3 regions of the Peribacillus muralis genome follow, and region 2 is predicted to be linked to each of the others. Evidence: riboswitches for the same ligand, from Rfam matches in the RefSeq annotation. Region 2 holds a riboswitch; each other region holds the start of a gene.
What was found. A riboswitch is a leader RNA that binds a small molecule or an ion and turns the genes downstream of it on or off. The one in region 2 is predicted to bind cyclic di-GMP.

Region 1 (6,115 bases), 510 kb from region 2:
CTTATAGTCAATACCATTTTGATTCAAATACTCACCTTCACTTCCTCTCTTACTTCTATATCAAAATAAGAAAAACCTTTTTTACAAGGAAAAGAAAAATTAAAAAGGCTTCAGAATGAAAACATTCCGAAGCCTTTTGTCTCATCTTGCTTCAAATATCGTTATTTCTCTTCTGCACCCACAATAATTCCGCAAGCTTGCCTATCGCCAGCATCCCCGGTTTTCAACGTATCTTCATCAGGACCTTTTTGTCCATCAGCTTCATAGCGGTCTGGAATGTTGGCAAAATTGTCTGGGTTTGCATGAACGATGACTGCCAGTTCTTCCTTTTTCAGTTGGTCGATCGTCATGCTATCCAACGTTGCCGTATATTTTGCGGTGCCATCCTCTTTTACATATAAAGGCGGCATATCACCTGCATGATGCGAGTGCGTTTCATCGGTTGGATTGAAATGCCCTCCAGCTGTAGTGAATGGACCTTCTTTCGCCTCGGGCTCACAGATCGCATTTTCATGAATATGAAAGCCGTGATAGCCGGGTTCAAGCCCTTCCAAAGCTGTCTGGATCAATACTGCATTCTCTTCTGCGGTAAAGTTTACGATGCCGAGCGTTTTCCCCTCCACGTCCTTAACTTCCGCCTTCACCTGTGGATCCACGTCCGTCTCGGTTCCTTGACCTGCCGTATTCATGTCCTCGACATTTTTATCGCCATGATTGGAATCATTCGTTGCATTGCAGCCATAAAGTAAAAAGGCAGCACACATAGGCAACATTAGCTTTTGTTTATAGTTCATGACCTGTCCCTCTCTTTCCGTTATCTATCTCCTCCTATTTCTTTCCACTATTATCGAAGTATAAACCGAAGGAGAGTTAAATGGTAAAATAGATTACACGGATGAGAGTCAATGCCTTACTAAATTCTCAGTCAAGACTTTGTCATCATAGTTTAATGTACTCATATATCACAAAGGGATGACACCAAAGGTTATGGCTGCGATCGTCATGATGATGGTTGTCCCAAACGCCCATTTAAACAGGAATTTTTGGTGATCGGAAAAATCCACCCCAACAAGGCCGATCAATATGAAGGTTGCAGGGACCAATGGGGATAATGGAAAACCCGTGGTCGAATGGCCCAGCAAAGCCGCCCTTCCTATTTCCACTGGGGCAATGCCAAAATTCGATGCCGTTTCACTGATGATGGGCAGTATGCCAAAATAATAGGCATCTGGTGAAAAAATGAACCCCATCGGCAAACTTGTAAGCGCCACAACAAGCGGCATATGTGCCCCTACCCAATCCGGAATGACCGTTACGATGCTAGATGCCATCGAGTCCATCATTTTTGTTTCCGATAATACTCCCGTAAAGATTCCTGCTGCAAAAATGAGTGTACATATCATCACGAAACTATTGGCATGACTTAATATCCTTTCCTGCTGCTCTTTCGGATTCGGGAAGTTAACAAATAAGGCAATTGCAAACGCCGAGGCAAATAAGATTTGAATTGGAAGCACTTCCATCACCAAAAACACCATCAGTAATATCGTCAAGAGCCAGTTAAACCAAAACAACTTCGCTTGTCCTCCATTACTGGTTTCAACGGATGCAGCATGCTCACTCATTCCTTGTGCCATGTCCGTCCCCAACGTACGGACTCCCAGCCTCTCCCTTTCCTTCTTACCTAAGATATATGCTGAAAAAAGCGTCCATAATAGTCCGCAAATCATGACTGGAATGAGCGGTATGAATAAATCCGACACTTCAACCTGGAGGCTGGCTGCCGCTCTGACCAAGGGGCCACCCCAAGGGATCATATTCATGACACCCGCTCCTAGGCCGACGACACAGGCCAATACGAGTCTATTCATCCCTAGTTTCATATAAAGCGGCAGCATCGCCGACACAGTGATCATGAATGTGGAGGACCCGTCTCCATCCAACCCCACCAATATCGTAATGATGGCTGTTGCCATAACGACCTTTAGCGGATCTCCTTTTACAAAACTCAAGATTTTACCGATCATCGGCTCAAATAATCCAACGTCAATCATCAAACCAAAATATAATATAGCAAAAACGATCATCACCGCTGTTGGTGTCACCTTCAATATCCCTGCCAACATCATATCTCCCATCTCGGAGGCAAAGCCGCCAATCACACCAAAAGCGATTGCCGTGAAGATAAAAGCGACGACTACGGACAGACGCTTTGTGATGACAAGGACAAGGAACGTCAAAATCATGCAAAATCCCAAAACAGTTAACAAGTTAAAAACCCCTTCCTTTAGAAAAAACTCCCCCACACACTTATCTAATTTTTCTGAAAAATAAATATTTTCAAATTATATCATCTGTACTTACATTAAAAAACCTGTTTTTATGTACAAAAAGCAAAATCATTTAATAAATTAGTTAAATTCTGTATACTATTATTTAGGAACCCGAAGTATTTTTCGGAGGAAAGAAGTGTTGATTGTAAATGAAACAACATCAAATAGCTAAACGAAACCTAACCATCATGTGGTTCGCCAACTTTTTCATTGGCGGAAGCATGACGATGGTCCTTCCATTCATCTCTTTATACATCGGTACATTCGGAAATTATTCGACACAATACATTCAGCATTGGTCTGGATGGACATTCGGAATCACTTTTGTGACTGCATTTTTATTTTCTCCTGTTTGGGGCCGAATTGGCGATCGCTATGGCAGAAAGAAAATCTTGATTGCTTGTGCCTTCGGAATGGGGCTGTCCATTTTCTTGATGGGATACGTTGAAAATGTTTGGCAGCTATTCATCTTAAGGATGTTCACGGGGATATTCACTGGCTTCATATCGATGTCACAGGCCTTCATTTCGACCCAAACACCGAAAGAAATTGCTGGGCGCGTTCTTGGAACGCTGCAAACGGGAAATATAACCGGTTCGCTTTTCGGACCATTGCTTGGCGGCATCCTTGCCGACACAGTCGGCTATTCTACCGCTTTCAAATTCACCTCGATCACCATTTTCATTTCTGGTCTCCTCGTCATTGCAACGAAGGAATACCAAATGAAACGGCAGTCGGGAACGAAATCAAGCTACACTAGCAGGGAAGTTCTCTCTCATATCCTGCGCAACCCCATCCTTGTCAATATCATGCTCATTTCAACACTAGTCCAAGTTGCCCACTTCAGCATCCAGCCCATACTTTCCTTATACGTCGGGGAACTGCACGGCACTTCCAATCTTGGGTTTTATTCAGGTATCGCCTTTTCCGCAGCAGGACTGGGGAATCTACTGATGGCGCGTCACTGGGGCAAAATTGGCGATCGGCACGGACATGTGAAGATACTTGTACTGCTTCTCTTCCTGACAGCACTCGTTTACTTGCCTGGAGCCTTCATCAATCAGTTTTGGCAGTTAGTTTTTGTCCGATTCTTACTAGGCATGGCCATAGGCGGCATCATCCCAGTAAGGATTGCCTATATTCGTCAGGAAGCGCCCGTCGCAATGCAGGGGGAAGTCTTGGGCTACAATACAAGTCTTCGTTTTTTAGGCAATATCATCGGGCCAGCAATGGGCGGAATGGTCGCTGGATTCTATGGATTCTCCGCTGTTTTCATCACGACCAGCACCTTGCTCCTCATCGCCGGACTGGTCCTTTATTTAGCGATGCACCGCAATCCGGAATTGGCACGTTCCCATTAATACTCACTATTAGAATCCTGTTATCTGAAGTATCCCTCTATAAGGGACACTTTAGATGGCAGCTAGTCAACCTAAAGAAGATGCTGCCTGTATATTGCAGGCAGCATCTTCTTTAGGTTCCAATACTTCCGATAAAAGGGTAGATATCAGTCTTTCTTGGCATATCACGACTAATACAGTATCTAAAGCAACCTTAAACGATAGTCATGGGCAGAAGTGGAGAAGTTTTCTTTAAGTCCGGGCGCTTCCCGTGAGTTTAGCAGTTTTACCCGCAAATTGGATGCTCGTTCTTTCTTTCATTCCAGCTTCGTTCTCCTGCATAGTGGGGTGGCGAATTTTCTGCGAAACCATGTAATTAAAAAATCCTATATCCCCTATCGTTTATTTCAACTTCACTATAAAAATCAGTTACCTAGCACTGTGTTCAAGTAGTATAATATACCTAGTATATTATACCCATACACAAGGAGCTAATCATGTACCCGACTTTCACATTTTATTCAAAAGTGCACATCATCAAAAATCAACGTTATTGCGAATGTGGCATCATTCATAATTACCGACGGATATTCGAGAAAAAAGATTTGAAACAAGTCATTTTCAAGCCTATGACGGAAATAACCTGCACTCCATGTAAAGATAAATTCAAATTGGAACGATAAGATAGTCACAGATCAAAGTATTTGTTCATGATCTAATAATCGCTTGTCATTTTATGTTAAGATTATATAAGGGCAAATTTTATGAAAATAAAAGACGCAAAGCCACGGGCCTAAAACAACGACTTGGTTGTCATGGCAGCCGGGCCGCCAAGATTTATCTTGATTAAATCGCTTAATTATTTATTTCTTGTCTCTTTTTAATTTGCCTAAAATTAGAAAAAAGAGGGGTTATATATGTTTTTTCCAACCATTTATTCAGTTAATACAAATGAGCGGCACATCGTTAAAGATAAAAATACGTGTGCATGCGGCGCAAGATATCATGTATTTGCCATCCTGACCAGAAGCGACCTTCGCAAGATCACGTTCAAGCATTATAAGGAAGTGACATGCCCCGTATGTAAATCCAGCATCATTCATGGGAATTACTCCGTCTCCCGCCCGCCTAACCCTAGGTAAGATGGGAAACATATAGGTAAAACCAACAAAAATGGTCCCCCTTACGTTCATCAGCTTCACCCGTTTCTGCAACCCTTAACCAATCATGAGCCTTTCCTCTAATTATGTTTCCTTTCACTCCCTTCCATAATGGCAACTCCCGTTTTCATCCACCACCCTGCTTGAATACAGACCAAAGGTTGATGAAAGTGCGTCATTCATCCAAACTCCTTCCATTAAAGTTCATCGTTTTTTTGCACTTTCCATTAGAGGTGCCCCTGACAGCCCTTTGATAATGACCTTCTTGAGCCACTGGCTTCCGTTCGCCCCGGATTAATAAACCAATAGTTGGAAATATATACTCATGCTATAATTTAGTGCGCGAAAAAGTAAACACCATTTATAAAGCAAAAGGAGCGTTTCATTGAATATATCTGCATACAGACAGGAATGGTTCGGCAACGTCCGCGGAGATGTTCTTTCAGGTATTGTCGTTGCCTTTGCAATGATTCCGGAGGCCATTGCGTTTTCGATCATTGCTGGTGTTGACCCAATGGTTGGTGTATACGCCTCATTCTGCATTGCCATCGTCATCTCTTTTGTCGGCGGAAGACCAGGAATGATATCGGCTGCCACAGGAGCAATGGCACTTGTCATGGTCGACCTTGTTAAAGATCACGGCCTTAACTATTTAATTGCGGCAACGATAATGACTGGTTTTGTGAATTCATTAGCACTCTTGATATTCACAGCACAGCTTACCCATTTTGCGGGTGAATCTTGGGTCATGTATGTCATGACCGCCGTTTCATTAGCGATCATTTATCTTTTCCCACGGATTACGAAGGCCATCCCTTCCCCTCTCGTTGCCATCATTTTGATAACGATCGCCGCCATTTCAACAGGGGCGACGGTCCGTACAGTTGGGGATATGGGGCAATTGACCGAAGCACTCCCGATATTCATGCTCCCAGACATCCCTTTGGCCTTTGAAACGCTGGCTATCATATTGCCCTATTCAATAGCGCTTGCATTTGTAGGGCTGCTTGAATCTTTATTGACGGCCCAAATAGTCGATGAGCTGACTGACACACCAAGCAATAAAAATCGGGAGGCAAAAGGACAGGGCCTAGGCAATATCATTGCCGGATGTTTTGGGGGAATGGCTGGATGCGCAATGATCGGACAATCCGGAATCAACATCAAGTCAGGGGGCAGAGGCAGACTTTCCACATTTGTGGCCGGCGCTTTCCTTATGGTATTGATTGTCGCATTGAATGACATCCTTATAAAAATACCCATGGCTGCGCTTGTCGCTGTC
Region 2 (6,115 bases):
TTCACACGTAATCGGGGTCGTTTCTCGTCAATTTCTTGTGTACTCTTGAATTAAGTGCACCACCACCAACTATAGATACCTTCAATATCAATGATCTGACATTTGCATATACCTGCAACAGGCTTCTTTTCCCTATAAAAAAAAGTTATGCACAAAGTGAAGGCAAAGGGATGGGCGATCGGGTTGTCCCTCATGTCCACATTCCTTTATCCACACTTTATGCACAACTTCTGCCATGGCTTACTTATTTGAACGGCAATCTCATGATTTTTGTTATAGCACCTTACTCAAGAAGGATTTGGTTCTCTCATGCTGTGGGTTGCCGAATAATGCATTCGGCTCGTTTTCTTCAACGATGTACCCTCCATCCATGAAAATGACTCGGTCACCGACTTCGCGGGCAAAGCCCATTTCATGCGTGACGACGACCATTGTCATGCCTTCTTTAGCCAGTTGCTTCATTACCTCTAAGACATCTCCGACCATTTCAGGATCAAGCGCAGAAGTCGGCTCGTCGAATAGCATGATTTTCGGATTCATTGCCAGTGCCCTAGCGATGGCAACCCGCTGCTTTTGCCCTCCGGAAAGTTCTCCTGGATAGCTGCTCGCCTTCTCCCTCAAACCCACCTTATCCAATAACTCAAGTGCCAATCTCGCCGCTTCGGCCTTATCGGTGGCGCGAATTTTGATCGGGCCCAATGTTATGTTTTCCAATACCGTCTTGTGAGGAAATAGATTGAAATGTTGAAAAACCATTCCTACCTCTTGCCGCACTTTGTTTATATTGATTTTTCTTTTAGGGTCGGTTATGTTGTGTCCGTTAACGACCACTTCCCCGCCCGTTACCTCTTCAAGAAGGTTCAGGCATCGCAGAAATGTACTTTTTCCAGATCCAGAAGGGCCTATTACACAAATTACTTCCTTTTCCTGTACTACTGCATTAATATCCTTTAACACCTCGACAGCTCCAAATGATTTTCTCAGGTTTTTTACAGTAATGATGCTCATCGCACTTGAACCCTCCTTTCAATGAAATTGGCAATCAGGGTTATCAAATAAATGATGATAAAGTAAATCACACCGACAACCAGCCAAATCTTGAATGCCTCAAACGTTGCCGAGGCTTGAATTTGACCTTGCTGCGTCAAATCGGCAATCCCGATGACGGATAAGAGAGATGTATCTTTCAAGCTAATGATCGATTGGTTCGTAATTGTAGGAAGCATCCTTCTAAAGGCCTGTGGCAGCACGACATAGCGCATCGCTTGAGTCCCAGTGAACCCGATTGATCTTGCCGCTTCCGTTTGGCCTTTATCGATCGATTGTATCCCGGCTCTTATTATTTCAGCAAAATATGCTCCGGCGTTGATCGCAACCGTGATGATTCCAGCTGTCGTACTGTTCAATGAAATGATATTTAGCGAGTTCACTCCGAAATAAATAAAAAACAACTGCACGATGAACGGTGTCCCTCGTATCGCATCCACATAAACCTTTGCAATCCAGTTCAAGATCTTGATAGGGGCAAGTCGTAGCAAGGCCACTACTAAACCAATCAAAAAACCTAGGATAATGGCAATCACAAAGATGTAAAGCGTCACCTGAAGTCCTTTTACTAACATAGGCAACGCCGCAACAATAATATCCATTACTTTCACCCCTCCGAAAAAGAAAGCGCGCCTTAGGCGCGCTTATTGAGCCTTTAACCTATTCTCCAAGATACGTTTTTATGATTTCATCATACTTGCCATCTTTTTTCAGATTGGCAAGACCATCATTAATTTTCTTCAAAAGATCCTGATTTTCACCTTTCAATACAGCAATTCCATACTGATCGCCATTCAAGCGGTCACCTACGGTTTTCAAGCCAAGGTCTTTTTGGGCAATGGCATAGGAGATAACGGGATAATCTTCTATAAGTGCATCGGCGTTACCATTCGACACTTCTTGGAACATCGCTGGTGAGTCATTGAACTGAACCACTTTAATCTTTAATTCACTAGCATTATCCTGAGCATATTTAGCACCGGTTGTCCCTTTTTTTACTGCTACTGTCTTCCCTTTAAGGTCAGCAACTGATTTGGTCGTCTTATTATCTTTCGTCACGACGACAGTCAAGCCTGCATCGAAATATGGCGTTGAGAAATCAACAACCTTTTTTCTATCCTCGGTAATGCTCATTCCTGCAATGGCCACATCAAGCTGATTGGCTTGCATCGCCGGAATGATTCCGCCGAAATCCATCGGAGTTAATTTGATTTTAAAATTCTGGTCTTTCGCTACTGCATTGATTAAATCAATATCTATGCCTTTATATTCGTTTCCTTCTTTGAATTCAAACGGTGGATATGTCGTATCCACGCCAACTTTATATACTTTTTCATTTTTCTTTTCCTCACCTGCATTTTTTCCATCATTGCTCCCACATGCAGAGATAAAGATAGTCAAAATCAAAAGCAGACTAAGTAAACCAAGCTTCTTCATTGAAATCACTCCAATTCTTTGATTATGCGTGATAATTTATTATTCTCCCTATAATATAGCATAAGTATAAAGTAATATAATATGAATTTTTAGAATAAATATTATTTTCTCTAAATAATATTTATGGGATTTTTTTCTAAAACCTCTAATACTATTGAAAATTTAAAAACGAGAGGTTATGTCTATGGGATTTTTTTATCAAATTGACAATACCGTTTCCCGGGATTTGCTTTTATTCAAATAACAACTTTACTATCAAAATGGAGAACACTTTAAAAAAAAGGAGAGATTATGATGGGGGAACTAGATAAACGGAATAAATTAATGGAAGAACCCTTCACTTATATCGTCACAAAAAAAGCAACCATAATCATTTATTTCCATAATAAACAAATCAAGGTCGTAAAGGATAAAGAAGCAGAACGGCTGTTAAAAAAAATTAAAGACGTTGAAAACAATATATTGGAGGTACAATTACTTCTCGCCAAAATTACGGGTAACTTCAAACATGGGAATGAAAAACTAAATAAAAAGAAATGATCAGGATCGCCGCCTCACATAATCATTACACTCCCTCCCTGAAATTTTTTATGCTACCAAATCATAATTCATCAAGATTTCAAGATCCAAACCGATATAGATGTTATATGAATCCTGAGACTTTGAAGAACTATCCGTATATGGGCGCTTGGATAGTTTGGAGTCAGTAGCGCAACCGGCTAATTAAACATAATGTTTAGTTAGCTTTTTTTATCTGGATTATTAACTGATTGAGGAGTATGACCATGAATAAATTCAAAGGGAATTATTTAATGTTATTGTTTAGTGCAGGTACGGTTTTGATGGGAATCTTCATTCATTTCTTGCACAGGTACACGGGTTTTTTAGAAGACTATCTAATTATGAGGGAAATTGCGCAGCTTCCTTCTCACCTATCATTTTCTCTTTTCATATTGTTTCTACTTCCAATCATATTCTTCATTTTGGCAAGCCTATTCTATAAGAAAAATAGAAATCATCCGTTGCTGCCTTGGTTTATCACGTTATGCCTCACGTTTTCATCCATATCCATGATAGCTGGAGGGAATGGGTTGGTTGAATACCATTTTTCAATTTTTATGGTCATTGCTTTAATCGCATTCTTTGATTCCATTCAGCTTGTCCTTTTGAGCACGATGATTTTTGCCATACAGCATCTGGCAGGCTACTTCTTATTTCCAGAGCTGCTTTGCGGAACATCTAATTATGCGTTTTCGCTTCTCCTGGTACACGCTTTCTTCCTAATTTTGACTAGCGGAGCAACGATTGTTCTGCTATTGCACAAAGAATCAATGAAAAAAAACTTATCGGAGCAGAACAGCAAAATCGAGAAAAAAACAACGGAGCTGTTGACCGCATTGGATTTAATGTCTCAAGATATGCTGCACGTCTCATCTGAGATTAAAGGAACGAGTCAGGAAACCAATAGCGCCTCAGCCCAAATTAATGCCAATATCCAAAACATGGCCCTAAAAACGGAACGCAATCAGGACCTGACGGAATCCAATATGATCAGGCTGAAGAGCATGGAAGAACAGGTCCTCGACCTTGGCAAGCGCACGAATGAGGTTTCAGAGAACTCGGTTTCCACCAGCGTTCATGTGGATGCAGGTCAGCAGCTGATGAAGAAACTTCATATTCAATTCGAAGCAGTCAATGAGCATGTTACCGGTTTGGCGAATACGATTCATGGCTTCAAACAGCGAATAAAAGATATTGAGCAATTTACCATCATGATTAACCGTATTTCAGATCAAACTAACCTTTTAGCCCTTAATGCTTCCATAGAGGCAGCTCGTGCGGGAGAAGCTGGAAAGGGATTTGCTGTTGTTGCAGAAGAAGTCAGGAACCTCGCTAAACAGTCAGATTCTTCTGCTCAAGAGATTGTCCGTGTGGTCAGTAAAATCCAAGACGAAACGGAATTGATACAGAAGCAAGTGGGAGATTCGATCATGGATTTGGAAAAGGGAGCGAAGATCGCAAATGAATCGCAGCTGGTATTCGGATCGATTTATTCGTCCAACGAAGGTGTGAACCAGCTATTGCGCCTCTACGAATCAAGCATATTTCAATTGACGGAGACGAACAGGTCCGTTCATGAAATATTTGAGTCCTTACTGCATGATTCACAGGAATCTCGTTCAGCTAATCAGCAAATCGCCTCTTCTACAAGTGAACAGGCATTCTTGATGGACTCTTTGCTGAAGCAATCCCTCCATCTTGAAGATCAGGCAAAACAAGTCATGGATTTGGTTGGCCATCTAAATCAACAAGCGCCAGCTTAAACGATAAACCCCGTATTTCCATGAATGCGGGGTTTCGTTATTGTCCAGCTCCACTATGCCGTTCATGCATTTCAATGAATATAAAAACATGACTCCGCAGCCTAGCCGGAGTCATTCAACTTATTATCGATATTCTGTAACGATCGCTGTAAAAAGTTCAATCGCATCGGCGAAGACATCCTCGTCGATATCGAATTTCGGATGGTGATGCGGAAATGCACTCTTTTCACTGTTCATTCCCACAAAGATGAACGCCCCTGGCTTCTTCTGCAAGTAGTAAGAAAAATCTTCGGCGCCCATATAGGCATCAACTGTTTGGAAACGATCCTCACCGAATGTTTTTCGAATGACCGTTTCAGCAAATGACGCCTCTTTCGGATCATTCACAAGCGGAGGTGTTCCTACGATGAAATCAATATGCCCTTTTGCACCAAAGGTTTGGCAAAGACCTTCAGTAATTTTCACCATTTGCTGTTGAATTGTTTGTACAGACTCTACAGACAATGCGCGGATGGTCCCTATCAGTTTCGCAGTATCTGGAATCACGTTATATGTACTGCCGCCTTCAATTTTCCCTACCGTCAACACCCCTGAATGAACAGGATTGAGCTTTCGACTAATGATTCCTTGATACGCTTGAATTAAGTGAGTAGCGATATAAATAGGGTCGACCGTTTCGTGGGGGGTTGCACCGTGCCCGCCCGATCCTTGAATTCTCACTTCAAAGTCATCTACAGACGCCATTGCAGCCCCAGCTTTTAGACCCATCCTTCCCTTTTCCATGCTTTGCCACAAATGAATGCCAAAAATCGTATCTACGCCGTCCAGCACACCCATTTTAATGAGACGGTCAGCACCACTTGGCGTAATTTCCTCTGCCGATTGGAAGATGAATAGGATGTTTGGCTCCACTTCATTCCCAGGTTTCTTGAACCATTCAGCTGCCGCAAGCAGGATGGCTGTATGACCGTCATGTCCACAAGCATGAGATACGCCCTTTACCTTGGAGATATACGGTTTATCACCCTCCTCAAGGATTGGCAATGCATCGATGTCTGCACGTAGGGCAACAGTTTTCCCGCCCTTCGTTCCTCTAATGTAACCAATGACACCTGGTGGTTCGAAGTCCAATATCTCGATATTTAATGATTCAAGTCGCTCACGTATGAATTTCGTTGTTTCCCACTCGCTTCCAGAAAGCTCTGGATTTTCATGAATATGGCGACGATCTGCTACCGCCTGCTTCGCTAACGTTTCAAACATTGATAACAATCTCCTTTCTTAAAATGGCCCGTAGTTCATCCATT
Region 3 (6,115 bases), 910 kb from region 2:
CTTGCCGGAGTGATATACAATAGCCCATCAAAGAAGGCGACTTTCCATTTTCGGTACTCTTCTTGAGATATACCGTAGTGCTCTCGATAGCTATTGTTCTTTCTCCTGCTATTTTTATAAATTTTCGTGATTTCCCCGTCACTTATTATGCTTGCGTATAATACATTTCTTTGAATTTCAGTAAGCATCATCATGGACACCTCCTTAATAAAAGTCTGAAATCCTTTCCTCTACTTCCTTTTTTATCATGTTATCTCCTTTCGGAACAGAATGTTTGTTCTCTATATAATGATAAAACCTTTGTATGAACACTGTAAAGTTCAATTTCAGAACCGATATAAAAACTAAAGACATCATATTGGGGGCTATTTAGATGCTGGAGAGTTTGTCCACGAATATTCTTTCCTCACAACTCAGAACGGCCATCTCGGATGGAATCAGTTCTTATTATCAGCGTGAAATGAATACGCTAGCTTATTCAGAGCAAAGTGTGGAAAGCAGTCAGCCTACAAAGGAAAAGGTTCAAGAAGTGGTGGAGAGCTTAAACACCTTCCTGAACCCGACACATACGGCGGTTCGCTTTGAGTATCATGAAAAGCTTAATGAGTATTATGTCAAGGTAGTGGATGATGTTACCGATGAGACGATCAGGGAGATTCCGCCTAAGAAATTATTGGATTTCTATGCGGCAATGACGGAGTTTGTCGGCATAATGGTGGATGAAAAAATATAAGCGGGTGATGTATTGTGGTAAGAATCAGTGGTTTGGCAAGTGGAATGGATATTGATGAATTAGTTAAAAGCATGATGCAGGCGGAACGGGTGCCTTTGGATAAATTGACACAGAAAAAGCAATACTCCGAGTGGCAGCGCGATGATTACCGCTCGATCAATACTGCTTTATCGGAATTGGATACGCTCATCCGGGATGGGATTGGAAAGCAGTCCTCCTTCATTAAAAAGAAGGTATCGGTTTCGAATCCAGATGCCATATCCGTGAAAAATATAAGTTCGGCAAGTGACTTTACAGGAAATATCAAGGTCAACAGTCTTGCCAAGGCAGCAACGATGACCAGTACGGAAAAGTCGGCTGTTACGGACGCGAAAAAGAAACTGTCGGATTTGGGCATCACGGCGCCTCAGGAGATTACGATACAAGCTCCAAATAAAGAGGGTGGATTCGATACGGAAGTCAAGGACGGAGTAACCTCGGTAAAGCCGTACACCCTTACGCTTAATGCCGATGATACGCTGGAGAGCGTCATCAATAAAATTAATGCCAACTCGGGAGTCACGCTGTTTTTTGATCAAAATTCGCAAAACTTTTCAATCACCGCTAAAAATACGGGGGATGTAAAGGATGGCCCTGAAATTAAACTTGGGGGCAGCGGGGATTTTTTTGCTGCGTTAAAACTGAGCAGCAACAATGAAGAAGCTGGCGGCACAAAAGGGGAAAATGCATCCATTACGTATAATGGCCTGGACATTTCCCGTCCTTCGAATACGTTCCAAATCAATGGAGCGGAAATAACGGTAAAGCAGAAAACGGCCGAGACCGTCACATTCTCTTCCAACGCTGATGTGGATGCGATTTTGGACACGGTGACGCAGTTCGTGAACAAATACAACGAAATCATAAAAAAAGTCCAGGATAAAACAGGTGAAGCGAAATATCGCTCTTTCACTCCGCTGACTGCCGAGCAAAAGAAGGAAATGACGGAGGATGAAGTGAAGCTATGGGAAGAGAAGGCGAAAAGTGGAACATTAAAAAGCGATTCGACCCTTAAAAGCCTCTTGACCACGATGAGATCCTCCCTATACACGGCTGTGGATGGGGTTACGGGAAAGAACAATCTCAGCAGTATTGGCATAACGACGACCAAGAATTACTTGGAGGGCGGCAAACTAACGATCGACGAGGACAAGCTTCGGGCGGCGATCAGTGAGGATCCGAATGCAATTTATAATATGTTCATGGCTGATGGAACGGGGAAAGCCGAAAAAGGGTTGGCACGCCGTTTGCGTGATGATATACAATCTTCCATGAAGGTCATCACCGAAAAAGCGGGGAAGGCTGGATATGTGAATAACAATTTTACCATTGGGAAAATGGTCAATGGGCTGGATACGAGGATTTCAGCGTTCGAAGCGAAGTTAACGAAGCTGGAATCTCGCTATTACAGTCAATTCACGGCCATGGAAAAGGCGATTCAAAAGGCGAACAGCCAAAGTTCATCGTTAGCATCTTATTTTAGTTAAGGCAAGCGGGAGAGGAAGATAAATATGGCGATTAATAATCCCTATCAATCGTATCAACAAAATTCGGTCAATACAGCGTCGCCAGGAGAGCTGACATTGATGCTTTACAATGGCTGCCTGAAGTTCATCATGCTTGGGCGGAAGGCCATAGAAGCAGGGAATATCGAAGCGAAAAACACGAACATCATCAAGGCGCAAAACATCATCCATGAATTGATGGTGACGCTGAACATGGATGTCGAGGTATCCAAGGAAATGATGAGTCTATATGACTTCATGAATCGACGCCTGATTGAGGCGAATATGAAAAATGATGTTGCTGCCTTGGACGAGGTGGAAGTACTTGTCAGCGACTTCCGTGATACGTGGAAGGAAGTCATTCAGATCAATCGGAAAAAACAATTCAGCCAAAGCGGGCAAGTGTAATGATACAAGCCTTTCACGACTTGACTGCCGAATTACTTGCCGTTCTGGAAGATATGACGAACGCAGAACGTGAGGACAAAATAAGAAAGATCACCGAGCTGATTGACCGAAGGGATGAAGTCCTCGCACAAATCAAGCCGCCTTTTACTGCTGTAGAGCAGCAGTTAGGCCGCAGGACCATGCTGCTTAATCAACAGGTCGACAGCCTGCTTATGCTTCAAAAACAGGAAATACAGCGGGACATCCAGGAAATAAACAAAAAGAAAAAGTCCTCCAATAAATATACGAACCCATATGAGAGTCTATCGATCGATGGCATGTTCTACGATAAAAGAAATTGATTACCCTGCCGTTTGGAGTCCAAACGGCTTTTTTGAGTTAAGATTTTATAAATTTTCTGTAAATAATCCGTGCTTAATTTTTTCTTTATCGCTAGCCATTTGTTATAATGAATGTAGGGAAGACATCAACCCTTTCAAAAACCTTCCGACAATTGTTTCATAATTTCGACATATTGCATGATATGTTTCTAAAGGAACCAGGAGGGGTATTGTAGAATCTAACTGTTATAGTCTTAATTTAAGGAGGACTCACTTTATGAATTACAACGTACGCGGTGAAAACATTGAGGTAACTCCAGCAATTCGAGAATACGTCGAAAAGAAAATTGGCAAGTTAGAACGATATTTTAACAATACACCAGATGCAAATGTGTTAGTTAATTTGAAAGTGAACAATAATACATCCAAGGTCGAAGTGACGATTCCTATGCAGAATTTGGTTCTTCGTGCTGAAGAGGAAAATGCGGATATGTATGCTGCCATTGACTTGATCAATGATAAGCTTGAACGCCAAATTCGTAAACATAAAACGAAGGTCAATCGTAAATTCAGAAACAACTTATCAACGACTCCTGAAGCATTTGCTTTCAATACGGACGTTGACGAAATGGTCGATGAATTCCAAGATGATGATGATGTTGAAGTGGTCCGCAATAAGCGCTTCGATTTGAAGCCAATGGACAGTGAAGAAGCGATTTTGCAAATGAATATGCTTGGTCATAGCTTCTTCGTTTACACGAATGCAGATACTAACACAACGAATGTCGTATACCGTCGTAAAGATGGGCGCTACGGCTTGATTGAACCTAGCTAAATTTGAAACTATGAATTAAAGCACAGCCCAGCCATTGGGTTGTGCTTTTTTGCATGTTGATAGATATTGATAGGGGCTATTCTTCATGGTAGTCCAGGCAATGATATGTTTTGTTTAAAGAACAAAATTCGTTCTTTAATGAGATAAATAGTTAATTATACCTATTTTAATGGATCTTGCTTTTGTACTATACTCAAATTGTGGTTCTTTATAAAGAACATAAAGTTATTTATAAAAAACAATTTGATCATGGTGCAGGGGGCTGGATATTTTGTATCAAAAGAATTGCCATAAATGCCATCGGGCTTCTTTTAGCAGTGCAGAATATGGACAGTGGCTTTGCCCAACCTGCGGTGATGACCTGACTTTGCAAAAAGCCTTGGATCCGCTAGTGCTGGAGAGAGTCAATAGAAAAAGTCCACTGAATAGGAAGAGCAATATTTTTTATTTCATAAACAGGAGAAGTTGAAGGAGATCTTGAATTTTCTCAATATTGTAATATTTTGTCGGATAAAATTTTTTACATTTTGCTCATTTAGCGACATAATATTACATTATATGGTGCAAGTATCCGGTATAATAGGTTTAACAAGCAATGTATTTGGTAATTAGTACCACGACAAAGGCAAACTTATTGAAAGATAGGGGCGCAAAGGCACAGGTCTAAGGTCCGCTCGACTAAGATGGCTGGTCTGCCTGAAATACAAAGGTATTTTAGGAGGTAGAAGAGGTGGCTAAAATGGAAATGGATCAAGAATGGGTGGATTTAATATCAGAAGCACGAAGCTTGGGTTTTAAAAAAGAGGAGATAAGTGCTTTTTTTGAACGGAAATGCCTTGAGCTTCAGTTAGAGGAGAGGAATGGAAGCTAATTGCCTTAAACCCCCTATAAACAGCGGTGTGTACAAAGCTGTTTATAGGGCTAATTATTCCCATTAGATTTCAGCAAGTCTAGCTTTTTTCATACTGTTTACTTCAGGATTATGTAGGTAGACCAATGAACTTCTACTATTCTTTATCTTTTCTCCATTTATTAAACTCGATGAATTCCCTGAATTGTTGCTTCGAAACACCTGATTTCATGGCTTCCTCAACGATTTTCATCCAATCATTATCCAAGGCTTCCTTATTTGGTGCATCGTAAAGGAGGGCATCAACAGGAATGTTAAGTACGGCGGAGATCTTTTCGAGAAATTGAATAGAAGGATTCGTTTGTAAGTTACGCTCTAACGAACTTAAGTAAGACTTCGCCACCCCGGCTTTATCGGCTAGTTCAGTCATTGACATCTTTTTTTCTTCACGCAGTTTTTTTACACGTTCACCAATCATAATACCACCTCGAAACATGTTCTATTTATCTTCTACTTGTTAGTAGCCCACCTTTTAAAAATTCAAACATGAAACCTGGTTGCATTTCCTTGGCAGCTATCACTAGGGCCTGGTCAGCATCTAGTGGTGGAAGGTTATGTATCATTCACATTTGCACTTGGGATAGTGGGGAGTTCCATTTAATGATTTATACTTCCTTTTATTTTAACAGTTTTACTCATCATTAATCCATTGTTTTTCGCAAGAATTGAATTCAGGTATAAAGGCATGCAGTCATATGAAGTTGTACCTCTAGGATAGAAGTGGTAAAATTAAGCGTGGATTGGGAATAATAGAAGTTACATTTCTTCTTACTTATATGAATTTGTCAATGAACGATCATTACCATAATAGAGGAGCGTTATTGAATGCTTAATATATTAAATAAAGTTTTTGATCCGAATAAGCGAGAAATTAAACGCCTGGAAAAAATTGCCGACCAAGTGGAAGCCTTGGCCGATGGGACGGCTGCCTTATCGGATGAACAGCTGCGTGCCAAAACGGAGGAGTTTAAAGGGCGCTACCAAAACGGGGAAACCGTCGATGACCTGCTCGTAGAGGCTTTTGCGGTAGCACGAGAAGGGGCGAAGCGTGCTCTTGGCCTATATCCTTACCGCGTTCAGATCATGGGCGGGGCATCTCTTCATGATGGGAATATCTCAGAGATGAAAACTGGGGAAGGTAAAACCTTAACATCCACCATGCCGGTTTATTTAAACGCGCTTACTGGTAAAGGTGTACATGTCGTTACAGTCAATGAATACTTGGCACACCGTGATGCTTCCGAGATGGGGGTGTTGTTTGAATTCCTTGGTTTGACAGTCGGCTTGAACTTGAACAGCCATTCAAAGGAAGAAAAACAAGAGGCGTATAATGCCGATGTTACGTATAGTACGAATAATGAATTA

Region 1: another riboswitch for cyclic di-GMP. It lies ahead of ABE28_RS24865 (hypothetical protein); the one in region 2 lies ahead of ABE28_RS02815 (methyl-accepting chemotaxis protein).
Region 3: another riboswitch for cyclic di-GMP. It lies ahead of ABE28_RS24740 (anti-repressor SinI family protein); the one in region 2 lies ahead of ABE28_RS02815 (methyl-accepting chemotaxis protein).

What each region holds. Positions count from the first base shown of each region.
Region 1 is NZ_CP017080.1:1,097,903-1,104,017, reverse strand. Features, by position in the region: gene ABE28_RS05260 (superoxide dismutase family protein) at 162-794, opposite strand; gene ABE28_RS05255 (CitMHS family transporter) at 963-2,270, opposite strand; gene ABE28_RS05250 (MFS transporter) at 2,483-3,694, shown strand; gene ABE28_RS05245 (hypothetical protein) at 3,750-3,929, shown strand; cyclic di-GMP riboswitch class I at 4,418-4,508, shown strand; gene ABE28_RS24865 (hypothetical protein) at 4,591-4,815, shown strand; partial or broken gene ABE28_RS05230 (SulP family inorganic anion transporter) at 5,219-6,115, shown strand, end outside.
Region 2 is NZ_CP017080.1:592,182-598,296, reverse strand. Features, by position in the region: gene ABE28_RS02835 (amino acid ABC transporter ATP-binding protein) at 274-1,008, opposite strand; gene ABE28_RS02830 (amino acid ABC transporter permease) at 1,005-1,649, opposite strand; gene ABE28_RS02825 (transporter substrate-binding domain-containing protein) at 1,708-2,484, opposite strand; gene ABE28_RS02820 (hypothetical protein) at 2,776-3,024, shown strand; cyclic di-GMP riboswitch class II at 3,131-3,212, shown strand; gene ABE28_RS02815 (methyl-accepting chemotaxis protein) at 3,270-4,808, shown strand; gene ABE28_RS02810 (M20 metallopeptidase family protein) at 4,932-6,071, opposite strand; gene ABE28_RS02805 (YfcC family protein) at 6,090-6,115, opposite strand, start outside.
Region 3 is NZ_CP017080.1:4,601,406-4,607,520, reverse strand. Features, by position in the region: gene ABE28_RS22425 (DNA endonuclease) at 1-194, opposite strand, end outside; gene flaG (flagellar protein FlaG) at 374-733, shown strand; gene ABE28_RS22415 (flagellar hook-associated protein 2) at 748-2,259, shown strand; gene fliS (flagellar export chaperone FliS) at 2,284-2,685, shown strand; gene ABE28_RS22405 (flagellar protein FliT) at 2,685-3,026, shown strand; gene hpf (ribosome hibernation-promoting factor, HPF/YfiA family) at 3,283-3,840, shown strand; gene ABE28_RS22395 (hypothetical protein) at 4,023-4,205, shown strand; cyclic di-GMP riboswitch class I at 4,455-4,540, shown strand; gene ABE28_RS24740 (anti-repressor SinI family protein) at 4,580-4,711, shown strand; gene ABE28_RS22390 (helix-turn-helix domain-containing protein) at 4,848-5,168, opposite strand; gene secA (preprotein translocase subunit SecA) at 5,576-6,115, shown strand, end outside.